3 regions of the Bacillus sp. C1 genome follow, and region 1 is predicted to be linked to each of the others. Evidence: predicted binding sites of a transcription regulator. Region 1 holds the regulator's gene; each other region holds the start of a gene.
The links. Region 1 encodes Rex, which represses fermentation and respiration genes when NADH is low (regulators of the CRP and FNR family bind a similar motif). Its sites were predicted from a motif close to TTGTGAAATATTTCACAA; they were not measured.

Region 1 (3,372 bases):
ACCGAATTTTTTCTCAAGTACAACGTTACGACCTTTTGGTCCAAGCGTTACTTTTACTGCGTCTGCAAGAGTGTCGACACCGCGAAGCATCGAACGACGTGCTTCTTCACTAAATTTAATATCTTTTGCCATAATATTTGACCCCCTTGGATTTTTTAAATGTATATAATTAACCGATAACTGCTAAAATGTCACTTTCACGTAAAATCAAGTAGTCTGTACCTTCGTATTTCACTTCAGTACCTGCATATTTTGAGAAGATGATAAGATCGCCTGCTGCTACCTCTAAAGCAACACGCTCACCATTTTCAAGCACTCGACCAGTACCTACTGCAATAACTTTACCCTCTTGTGGTTTTTCTTTTGCAGTGTCTGGTAATACAATACCACTTGCTGTTTTTTCTTCTGCTTGAACAAGCTCAATTACAACGCGATCACCTAATGGCTTTAGCATGAACAATAACCTCCTCATTTTCCTATGTAAGTTTTCCTTATTAGCACTCAATCACCTTGAGTGCTAACACACTTATAATAATAAATAATCTAATTTTCTTTTGCAAGTAAAAAAATCATAATTTTTTCGCAAATTACTCTATAAGCTTTTCTATATAAGCATTCTTGTCTGTATTATTCAATTCTCATTTTTTCTAATTACAGCCTTTGCGATATGAATCTGCGTTTCTACTTATCGTATGTTACAATATGAAAGACACCCTAAGTTGTTTTCTCTATACATACAACTTTTTCCTGTCTGCTATTTCATTTTCAAATAAAAATTTACAAAAAAATCATAATATGCATTCACATGATGTATCTTCGGGTGGGTATTTACATGCTATCCTCCCCTATCCCATACACTAGAGTTAGAAAGGATGGTTAAACCGTTTGAAAAAACAATATTGGTGGATTATAGTTACATACATTCTGATGCAGTTATCAGGCATTGTTGGATTACCACTTCTTCTGAAAACTGGACTATATGATAACAGGGGGTTCACTAGAGAAGAAAAACTACAAATACTAACTGGACACTGGGCAATCATTAGCTTTTTCATCGCATTATGCATTGTACTTTTGCTCCTCAGAACAGACATTCGCGATCGGCACTTAAATACAAAACGTGCTACTATTCCTGCCACAATTGGCTGGATCTTTATTGGTTTCTTTTTAGCTCTCTTTTCTCAAACGATTGCAGGTACAATCGAAATGCACTTACTAGGCATAAAGCCAGGTTCTGAAAATACAGCACAGTTAATGGATATCGCAAGGACGACACCTTGGTTCCTGATTGTTATATCAATAATCGGTCCTATTTTAGAAGAGATTGTCTTTAGAAAAATCTTATTTGGTACACTTTATAAAAAATTCAACTTCTTTATCGCTGCAATTATTAGTTCCCTTGTGTTCGCAGCAATTCACTTTGATTTTACGCATCTACTGGTCTATACTGCCATGGGTCTTGTATTCGCCTTCTTATATGTGAAAACAAAGCGAATTATCGTTCCTATTATGGCTCATGTTGCAATGAATACATTAGTTGCAATCACTCAAGTAATAATAAGTAACGATCAAATACAAGAAATGATTAAAAAAGCAGAGCAAATGCAAGGATTTATCGGAGGATTTTAAAATATGAGGAACTCACCATTGTTCATGTCAGCACTGTATTTTCTTCTTGGATGTGTCTTTACACGTTATGCAATCACGAACGTTACAGATACAATCTGGAACTTTTGGACACTGCTGTTTGCTGTTATGGCGACAATTGACTTTAATTTGGCACTTCGACTTCTCTTAATAAAATTCACAAAGAAAAAGCCACAATAAAACGCAGAGGGATTCCTCTGCGTTTTATTGTGGATAATTTTTCAAAAAATAAACTAATGTTTGTAATTCTACAGCTAAATCAATATGATGAATTCTTATATTTTCCGAAACATTTAATCGTGCTGGTGTAAAATTTAAAATCCCATGTATATTTGTTTCGGCCAATCGATCTGCTACAGTTTGTGCAACAGTAGCAGGTACTGTTAATATTGCCACTTGTATATCATTTGTTAAACGCTCTTCTAATTCGTCTAAATGATATACAGGGATTCCTCCGATTTCTTTTCCAACTTTCTCTTCATTGACATCAAAAGCCATTTCAATCTTTGTATTATTATTTTTCGTGAAATTGTAATGTAAGAAAGCGGTCCCTAAATTACCTACTCCAATAAGCGCTACACGTGTTATATCATCTTGATCGAGCGTTTCCCGGAAAAATGATAGTAAATAATTCACATTATATCCATATCCCTTTTTCCCTAACGCTCCAAAATATGAGAAATCTCTTCGAATTGTTGCCGAATCTACTTTTACAGCCTCACTCAATTCTGCTGATGAAACACGTTGCTTACCAGAAAGCGATAAGTTTTGGATAAATCGATAGTATAGAGGCAATCTTTTGGCAGTGGCCTGTGGAATCTTCTGCTGATCCATGTAATCTCTCCTCTCTTCCTATCTTTGTTCATAGACTGAAAACAAATACAGAAGTTTAGCACTTATGACTTTCCTTGTATAATAGAGAAAAGACTTCTCTCTTTATTTTAAACTATACACTATTTTTAGTATGATTGAGAAATATAAACATGGCAAAGTTAAGAAATTAGTTGAGGTGAAAACATTGATTTTATTACAAGTGAACGGGCTTTCAAAATTATACGGTGCTGAAACAATTCTTGCAAACATTAAATTGGAAGTTCAAACAAAAGATCGCATTGCACTCGTTGGTCGAAATGGTGCTGGAAAATCTACATTATTAAAAATAATTGCCGGCGAATTATCCCACGATGGTGGAGAAATTATAAAACCGAAAGATGTTTCGATTGGGTATTTAGCCCAAAATACTGGTTTAGAAACTTCTTTAACAATTTGGGATGAAATGCTTACCGTCTTTACACATCTAGAGCAAATGGAAAAGAAACTTCGAAGGTTAGAACAGGAGATGGGTAAAGAAGAGAACTTTTCAAATGCTACTACATACGAAAGATTACTCGCTGATTATGATCAATTACAGTTAAACTACAAAGATCAGGGGGGGTATCAATATGAAGCTGATATTCGCTCCATTTTAAGTGGGCTTGGTTTTCCTATCGAAACACACCAAACAACAATTTCTACGTTAAGTGGTGGTCAGAAAACGAGACTTGCTCTTGGTAAACTACTATTAACTAAACCAGATTTACTCATTTTGGACGAGCCAACAAACCATTTAGATATCGATACACTAACATGGCTTGAACAATATTTACAAGGCTATCCTGGCGCTATTTTAATCGTCTCCCATGATCGCTACTTTTTAGATAAGCTTGTTACACAAGTATATGAAAT
Region 2 (3,372 bases), on a different contig from region 1:
TCTCTAAAAAAATCGCACATATGATGGAATAACAGTTCAATAAGACAGGATCCTCAAATACGAGGGTCCTTTTTTATTACTATATTTTGACTGATCCAAAAGCTTCTTTTTCTAATAATGTTAAATACGTATCCTCTCCTCTTCCTCTAAAGAACAAATGATTTCTCCCATTGGATTACTGATCAAACTCCTTCCATAAACAGGCATATTCTTTTCTTGCTCTACTCAATTTGTCGCAGCGACAAATACACCATTGTGAATACTAATAATTTTGAACAACCTGTTTTCTATCCTGATAGACAATATTTCCATCTACCATTGTAAAAATAGCTGGAGTCTCTTTAATTTCTGTCACAGGTACACGAAATAGATTCCGGTCCAATACAACAATATCAGCTAACTTTCCTTCTGCTATTGTTCCAAGTTCATCCTCACGAAATATACCAATGTGCATAAAGTATGAATAATTGCATACTACTTGTCACTTTTATAAATAAAAAGAGAAAGTTAGCTCCTAAAAGCTAACTTTCTCTTTTTATTGCTCTTCCAACGATGTAACATCTACTTGTACCGTTTCATTTGGTGTTTCCACATCATGGACATTTGCGATTCCACGTCCCTCATCACAACTTTCAATCCAAACCGGTACACCATGGTAAGTTACATCAATTCTACTTGAAGATGACAAAATTTGTTTTACACGCTTTACGTCCATTCGACATCTCTCCTTCTACTTATGACACTCCTTTCTATCTTTTCATATTTCTTTGAAATATATTCCATAAGAAAACGACGTACATTTCTACACGTCGCTTCCTATAATATTCAAATTTTTAAAAATAATACTTTTAAAACTTCACTTACTTTCTCATTATGCACTTGATAATATACTTCTAAGCCACGTCTTTCAAAACGAACAACTTTATTCTGCTTTAACTTTGTTAAATGTTGTGAAACAGTAGATTGTGGAATTTCTAAAACTTCTTGCAATTGCGTTACGTTACAAGTGCCACGTTCCATGAGCTCCATTACAAGACGAAGACGGAGCGGGTGGGCTAATGCTCGTAACATTTGTACATCCTCTTCTGAAATACGACAATCAAATTGATTTTGGTTCATAAAGTTCCCCTCATTTTTTCATTTTTATTTTCTCTTTATTTATTTTTATATATCTGTTTTTAAATTCCCTGTTACGACACAACTTTATCAACCTAAAATAAAAATTTATTTCCTCCTTTGATCAACATACACTTCAAGAAAAAAGCCCCTTGTTGATTTTGAATATTATACTACACGACTTATTGAAAAAGCAAAACATACAAATAAGAATACCTTGCTTCTAAAAGCTGTTTTCTCAAGCCTTTCGTTATATTTTTCACCTAAAATCCTTTCTGTAATCATATGGTAAATTATTACTTTGAAATGATATATAAATATAATCTTTTTCGTTCTCCTGTTGACCTCCTTCTCAATATTGGGTGCAACCCAAATTTGTGTATTCAAATAGATACGATTCCTCTTTTTGTCCAGTTTATGAACAAAATGTAGCAGTTTTTTTACAGTTAAAACTATTATGAGATAAGTATACTTTTTTACGTTGACAATAGTGTTGAACGGGAATATACTTAGCGATGTAAGGTGATTGTGAATTCTTTCACAAATAATGTGAATTTCTTCACAAATTATAAATAGGAGTTGTCATTATTATGAGTACTTGGACACAAATTTATGATCCATTAAACAATATTTGGTTGTCAGCAATTGTCGCTGCTCTTCCAATTCTGTTCTTTGTTCTTTGTTTAACAGTCTTTAAGATGAAAGGCTATTTATCAGGACTTTATAGTGTAATTTTAGCAATCATTCTTTCCATATTCGTTTACAAAATGCCTGCAACAATGGCCGTATCATCCGCTGCCTTTGGAGTAGCAGCTGGTTTTTATCCAATCTGTACAATTGTTATTGCAGCGATTTTTCTATACAAATTAACAGTAAAAACTGAGCAATTTAATGTTATTCGTGACAGTATTTCCAGTATTACAAACGATCGTCGTCTTCAAGTTTTATTAATTGCTTATTCATTCGGTGCTTTCTTAGAAGGTGCAGCTGGTTTTGGTGTCCCTGTTGCAATTACAGCAGCATTACTTGTAGGTATGGGCTTCAATCCATTAAAAGCAGCAGGTATTTGTTTAGTTGCAAATATTGCTGGCGGGGCGATGGGAGCAATGGGTATTCCAGTTACAGTACCTGCTCAACTAACACAAATAGACGCATTAACTGTTGGTCGTCAAACTGTAACATTATTACCTTTCATTAGCTTTGTATTACCATTCCTACTTGTTGCAATGGTAGATGGCTTTAAAGGAATTAAAGAAACTTGGCAAGGTATCCTTGTAAGTGGTGGTTCTTTCGCCATTACTCAGTTTGTTGTAACATACTACCTTGGTGCAGAATTAACTGATATTTTCGCTGCAGTTGTCAGCATGGTTGCACTTGCATTATTCCTACGTGTATGGCAACCAAAATCTTCAACTAAAACTGAAGAACAAGTAGAAAAACATAGCTACACAATGAAACAAATCTTATACGCTTGGTCACCATTTGCATTCTTAACTGCATTCGTAACAATTTTCAATTTACAAGCAATCAAAAATTTATTTGCTCCAAATGGTGCATTAGCAAACTTAGTATGGAATATCCAGATTCCTGGTTTACACAATCACGTTATAAAAACAACACCAATTGTAAATGTGGATACACCATTTGCAGCAATATTTAAGCTAGATGTATTCTCATCTACAACTACTGCAATCGTACTAGCAATTATCGTATCTTTACTTGTGTATCGCGCAAAAGGAAAACTGATTAAAGAACTAACTATTGAAACATTAAAAGAGCTAAAAGCTCCAATTTATACAATTTGTAGTGTAATCGCATTAGCTTATGTAACAAACTACTCCGGGATGTCTTCTACTCTTGGACTAGCTTTATCATCTACTGGCGATGCGTTCCCTATTCTTTCTCCAATCCTAGGTTGGATCGGCGTATTCTTAACTGGTTCTGTCGTATCAAGTGGTTCTTTATTCGCACCGCTTCAAGCAGTAACTGCAGCACAATTAGATATCGTACCTTCTACACTTGTTTCATTAAATGTAGTTGGCGGCACAATGGCAAAAATGGTATCACCACAATCTGTAGCAGTTGCTTGTGCAGCAGTTGGACTAGTTGGTAAAGAATCAGCTCTATTTAAAACAGCAATGAAATATAGTTTAATTTTCTTAGTTGTCATTAGTTTACTTCAACTTAACTCTATATTTAATATCTTTTAAAAAGTGGAAACGATCCCTTGGTTCACTTGTGAGGTGCAAACAAAGA
Region 3 (3,372 bases), on a different contig from region 1:
AGATATTAAAGACTACAAAAACTATGTTGTAACAGATAATGTAGATAATCGCTTAAACATTATCGGTACACCAGTTGTGAAAATTGATGGTGTAGTAGTAGATTCTAGCGTAGTAGAAGTAGTTGTAAATGGTCAACAAGTAACAGCGACAGTAAAAGATTTTTCAAAATTAGATGGTAAAAAAGAATTCTATTTACAAATTGTAGCGCAAAGTAAAGAAGGTGTACCAGCAGGAACAGAGATCCCGAATACAGCAACAATTGACTTTACAAACAAAAACGATGTAACGGGTGAAGAGGAAACAAAACCAGTTATTGTTACACCAACAACTAGTAGCATCACATTAACAAAAGTAGATAGCGCAGATGGAAAAACATTAGCAGGTGCAGAGTTTGAATTACGCGATAAAGACGGTAAAGTGGTAGTGGTAGAAGGACAACCAGTAAAAGGTGTATCAGATGCTAATGGTATTATCACATGGAATAATATCCCTTATGGAAATTATCAAATCGTTGAGACAAAAGCACGAACTTATACAAATGCAGACGGCTCAACAGGATCTTATCAATTGTTAAGAGATCCAATCGATGTAACAATTGATAAGATCATCAAACAATTAAATTAAATGTAGAAAATAATAAGAGCGGCTGGATCCTTCCTTCAACAGGTGGTATGGGAACAATCTTATTCTCTGTAGTAGGTATCGCATTAATGGCTGCGAATAACTAAATTTGTAGAGAATTAGAGTAATAGCATGCGAAAAGAGGAAGAGCAGGTAGCTTCCTCTTTTCGACATTTTAGCACAATTAAAGGGGCATATTATGAAACGGAATATCATTTTTGGATGTGTTTTTTATTAGGCCTTAGTATTTTCTTATATCCAACGATAAGTAAGTGATTGGTTAGCAACAAGAACACATTACTCTCAGATAAGCTCTTTTGATACGAAAGTAAAAGAACTTCAAAAGAAAGAACTCGAACGTCGTGAAGAAAAGGCGAAGGAATATAATAAACAAGTTCAGAAATCGACACAATCGCTTTCAGATCCATTTGCGGAAAAGCAGGCAGGGAATCAAAAGTCTTATGCAGATGTGTTAAGTATTGGCGATGTTATGGGATATGTCGAAATACCAAAAATCGATGTGAAACTTCCCATTTATCAAGGAACATCTGAAGAAGCCCTGAGCCGCGGAGTAGGATATTTAGAGTAGGCGGAGAAAGTACACATACGGTATTAACAGGACATAGGGGATTACCTTCAGCTAAGTTATTTACTGATTTAGATAAGCTGAAAGAATCGGATGTTTTTTATATCCATTCATTAGACAACGTTCTTGCTTATGAAGTTGATCGAATTAAAGTGGTTTTACCGAATGAAGTAGAGGACTTAATGGTTGTGGAGAATCAGGATTATACGACATTGCTTACATGTACGCCTTATGGGGTTCATACACATAGAATGTTAGTGAGAGGACACCGGATTCCTTAAGAACTAGCAGAAAAAGAAAGTATTGCAAAAACGCCTACATCGTCATCTATGTTAGAACTGTGGATGATTGCAGGAGGCAGTTTGCTCATTATTTTGATTGCAATTCTAATCTATATAAAAATAAGAAAGAAAATGTAATGATTGAATCATATGGTTTTATATATAAATCAAAATTTAAAAACGAACATCAAACCATTCTTTTCAGATGGATGAGAGCATCCGGCCATGGATAGAAGCGGTCAGTGTCTTTTTTCGCCCCATTCCATGTGAAAACAGAAGGAGAAAATGAGTGAAGGTCTCTGTCTATCCTTCCTAACGATAATGTATCTGTTAGAAAATCAAATTGTGTTTATATAAGAGGCATATTGGAGAGCTTCTTACTGTAATTAACCTTGATAAACGAAAAGAAGAGCATGTTTTGAAAAAGATTGATCAAAACATGCTCTTCTTTTATAAACAGTCTTGTTTTAAAACGGAAATAGCAGGATAAATGCTTGGAAATAAGCTACAATTCATTTATTCACAATCTAAAGAAAACGCTCTCATTGAAATGGATTCCACACTTGATATAATCACTTTCTCCTATCTGTGAAAAAGTTCACAAATAGGTCATAATTTGTGAATTCTTTCACAATAATTCATGCTACAATATGTGTGTAAGGAAGTTAAACAACATTAAATTAGTATTTTAATTAATTACTTAAACAATAATAGATGTGAACAATAGAGAGGGGAAATTACCATGAAAAAAGGTATTAATCGCGTAGTATTAGTAGGAACAGGTGCTGTAGGTTGTAGTTATGCTTACTCAATGATTAACCAAGGTGTAGCTGAGGAGTTTGTACTTGTAGACGTAAATGAAGCAAAGGCAGAAGGGGAAGCAATGGACTTAAGCCATGCGGTACCATTTTGTCCATCACCAACAAAAGTATGGAGCGGTAGCTATGCAGATTGTAAAGATGCTGATCTTGTTTGTATCACTGCTGGATTACCACAAAAGCCAGGTGAAACTCGTCTAGACTTAGTTGAGAAAAACGCAAAAATCTTCAAGCAAATCGTTCGTAGTATTATGGATACTGGATTTGATGGTATTTTCTTAATTGCAACTAACCCAGTTGACATTTTAACTTATGTAACTTGGAAAGAATCTGGATTACCAAAAGAACGTGTAATTGGTTCTGGTACAACTTTAGACTCTGCTCGTTTCCGCTATATGTTAGGTGATTATTTAGATGTAGATCCACGTAACGTACATGCATATATCATTGGTGAGCATGGTGATACTGAACTTCCAGTTTGGAGCCACACTACTGTAGGTGTACAAAAGCTGGAAACAATCTTAGCAAATAATAAACAGTATAAAGAAAAAGATTTAGATGAAATCTTCGTAAATGTACGCGATGCCGCTTACCATATTATTGAGCGCAAAGGAGCAACTTACTACGGAATTGGTATGTCACTACTTCGCGTAACAAAAGCAATCTTAAATAATGAAAACAGTGTACTAACTGTATCTGCTTATCTTGACGGTCAATATGGTGAACAAGATGCTTACGTAGGTGTTCCAGCTGTTATTAACCGCGAAGGTGTACGTGAAATCGTTGAGCTAGAATTAAATGAAGAAGAAAAAGCGAAATTTGCTCATTCTGTAAAAATATTAAAAGAAACAATGGCTCCAGTATTATAAGTAACTTGATTCAGAAGCGGGAAACTGCTTCTGAATTTATATAAATATATATAAATCCCTTTTCCGTTTTTTGTATATCCCCAAATATACTTCTTTTGTTGGGAAAGGATTGTTTATAGAAAAAGCACTCTATTTTTAAGAGTGCTTTTTCGTTTTAATAAAAGAAATCGCTTCCAATGAATATTCGTCAAAATTC

Region 2: a site for Rex is predicted at 1,643-1,660, ahead of ACX5JI_RS18480 (lactate permease LctP family transporter). Genes of this name have one in related genera too.
Region 3: a site for Rex is predicted at 2,106-2,123, ahead of ACX5JI_RS24060 (L-lactate dehydrogenase). Genes of this name have one in related genera too.

The regions. Positions count from the first base shown of each region.
Region 1 is NZ_JBTMZT010000024.1:4,422-7,793, reverse strand. Features, by position in the region: gene groL (chaperonin GroEL) at 1-132, opposite strand, end outside; gene groES (co-chaperone GroES) at 170-454, opposite strand; gene ACX5JI_RS26115 (CPBP family intramembrane glutamic endopeptidase) at 886-1,629, shown strand; gene ACX5JI_RS26110 (YdiK family protein) at 1,633-1,827, shown strand; gene ACX5JI_RS26105 (redox-sensing transcriptional repressor Rex) at 1,852-2,481, opposite strand; gene ACX5JI_RS26100 (ABC-F family ATP-binding cassette domain-containing protein) at 2,666-3,372, shown strand, end outside.
Region 2 is NZ_JBTMZT010000007.1:72,671-76,042, forward strand. Features, by position in the region: gene ACX5JI_RS18460 (peptide MFS transporter) at 1-32, shown strand, start outside; gene ACX5JI_RS18465 (amidohydrolase family protein) at 263-454, opposite strand; gene ACX5JI_RS18470 (acid-soluble spore protein H) at 536-715, opposite strand; gene ACX5JI_RS18475 (ArsR/SmtB family transcription factor) at 826-1,119, opposite strand; gene ACX5JI_RS18480 (lactate permease LctP family transporter) at 1,707-3,326, shown strand.
Region 3 is NZ_JBTMZT010000016.1:1,562-4,933, forward strand. Features, by position in the region: partial or broken gene ACX5JI_RS24050 (isopeptide-forming domain-containing fimbrial protein) at 1-729, shown strand, start outside; partial or broken gene ACX5JI_RS24055 (class C sortase) at 822-1,627, shown strand; gene ACX5JI_RS24060 (L-lactate dehydrogenase) at 2,232-3,176, shown strand.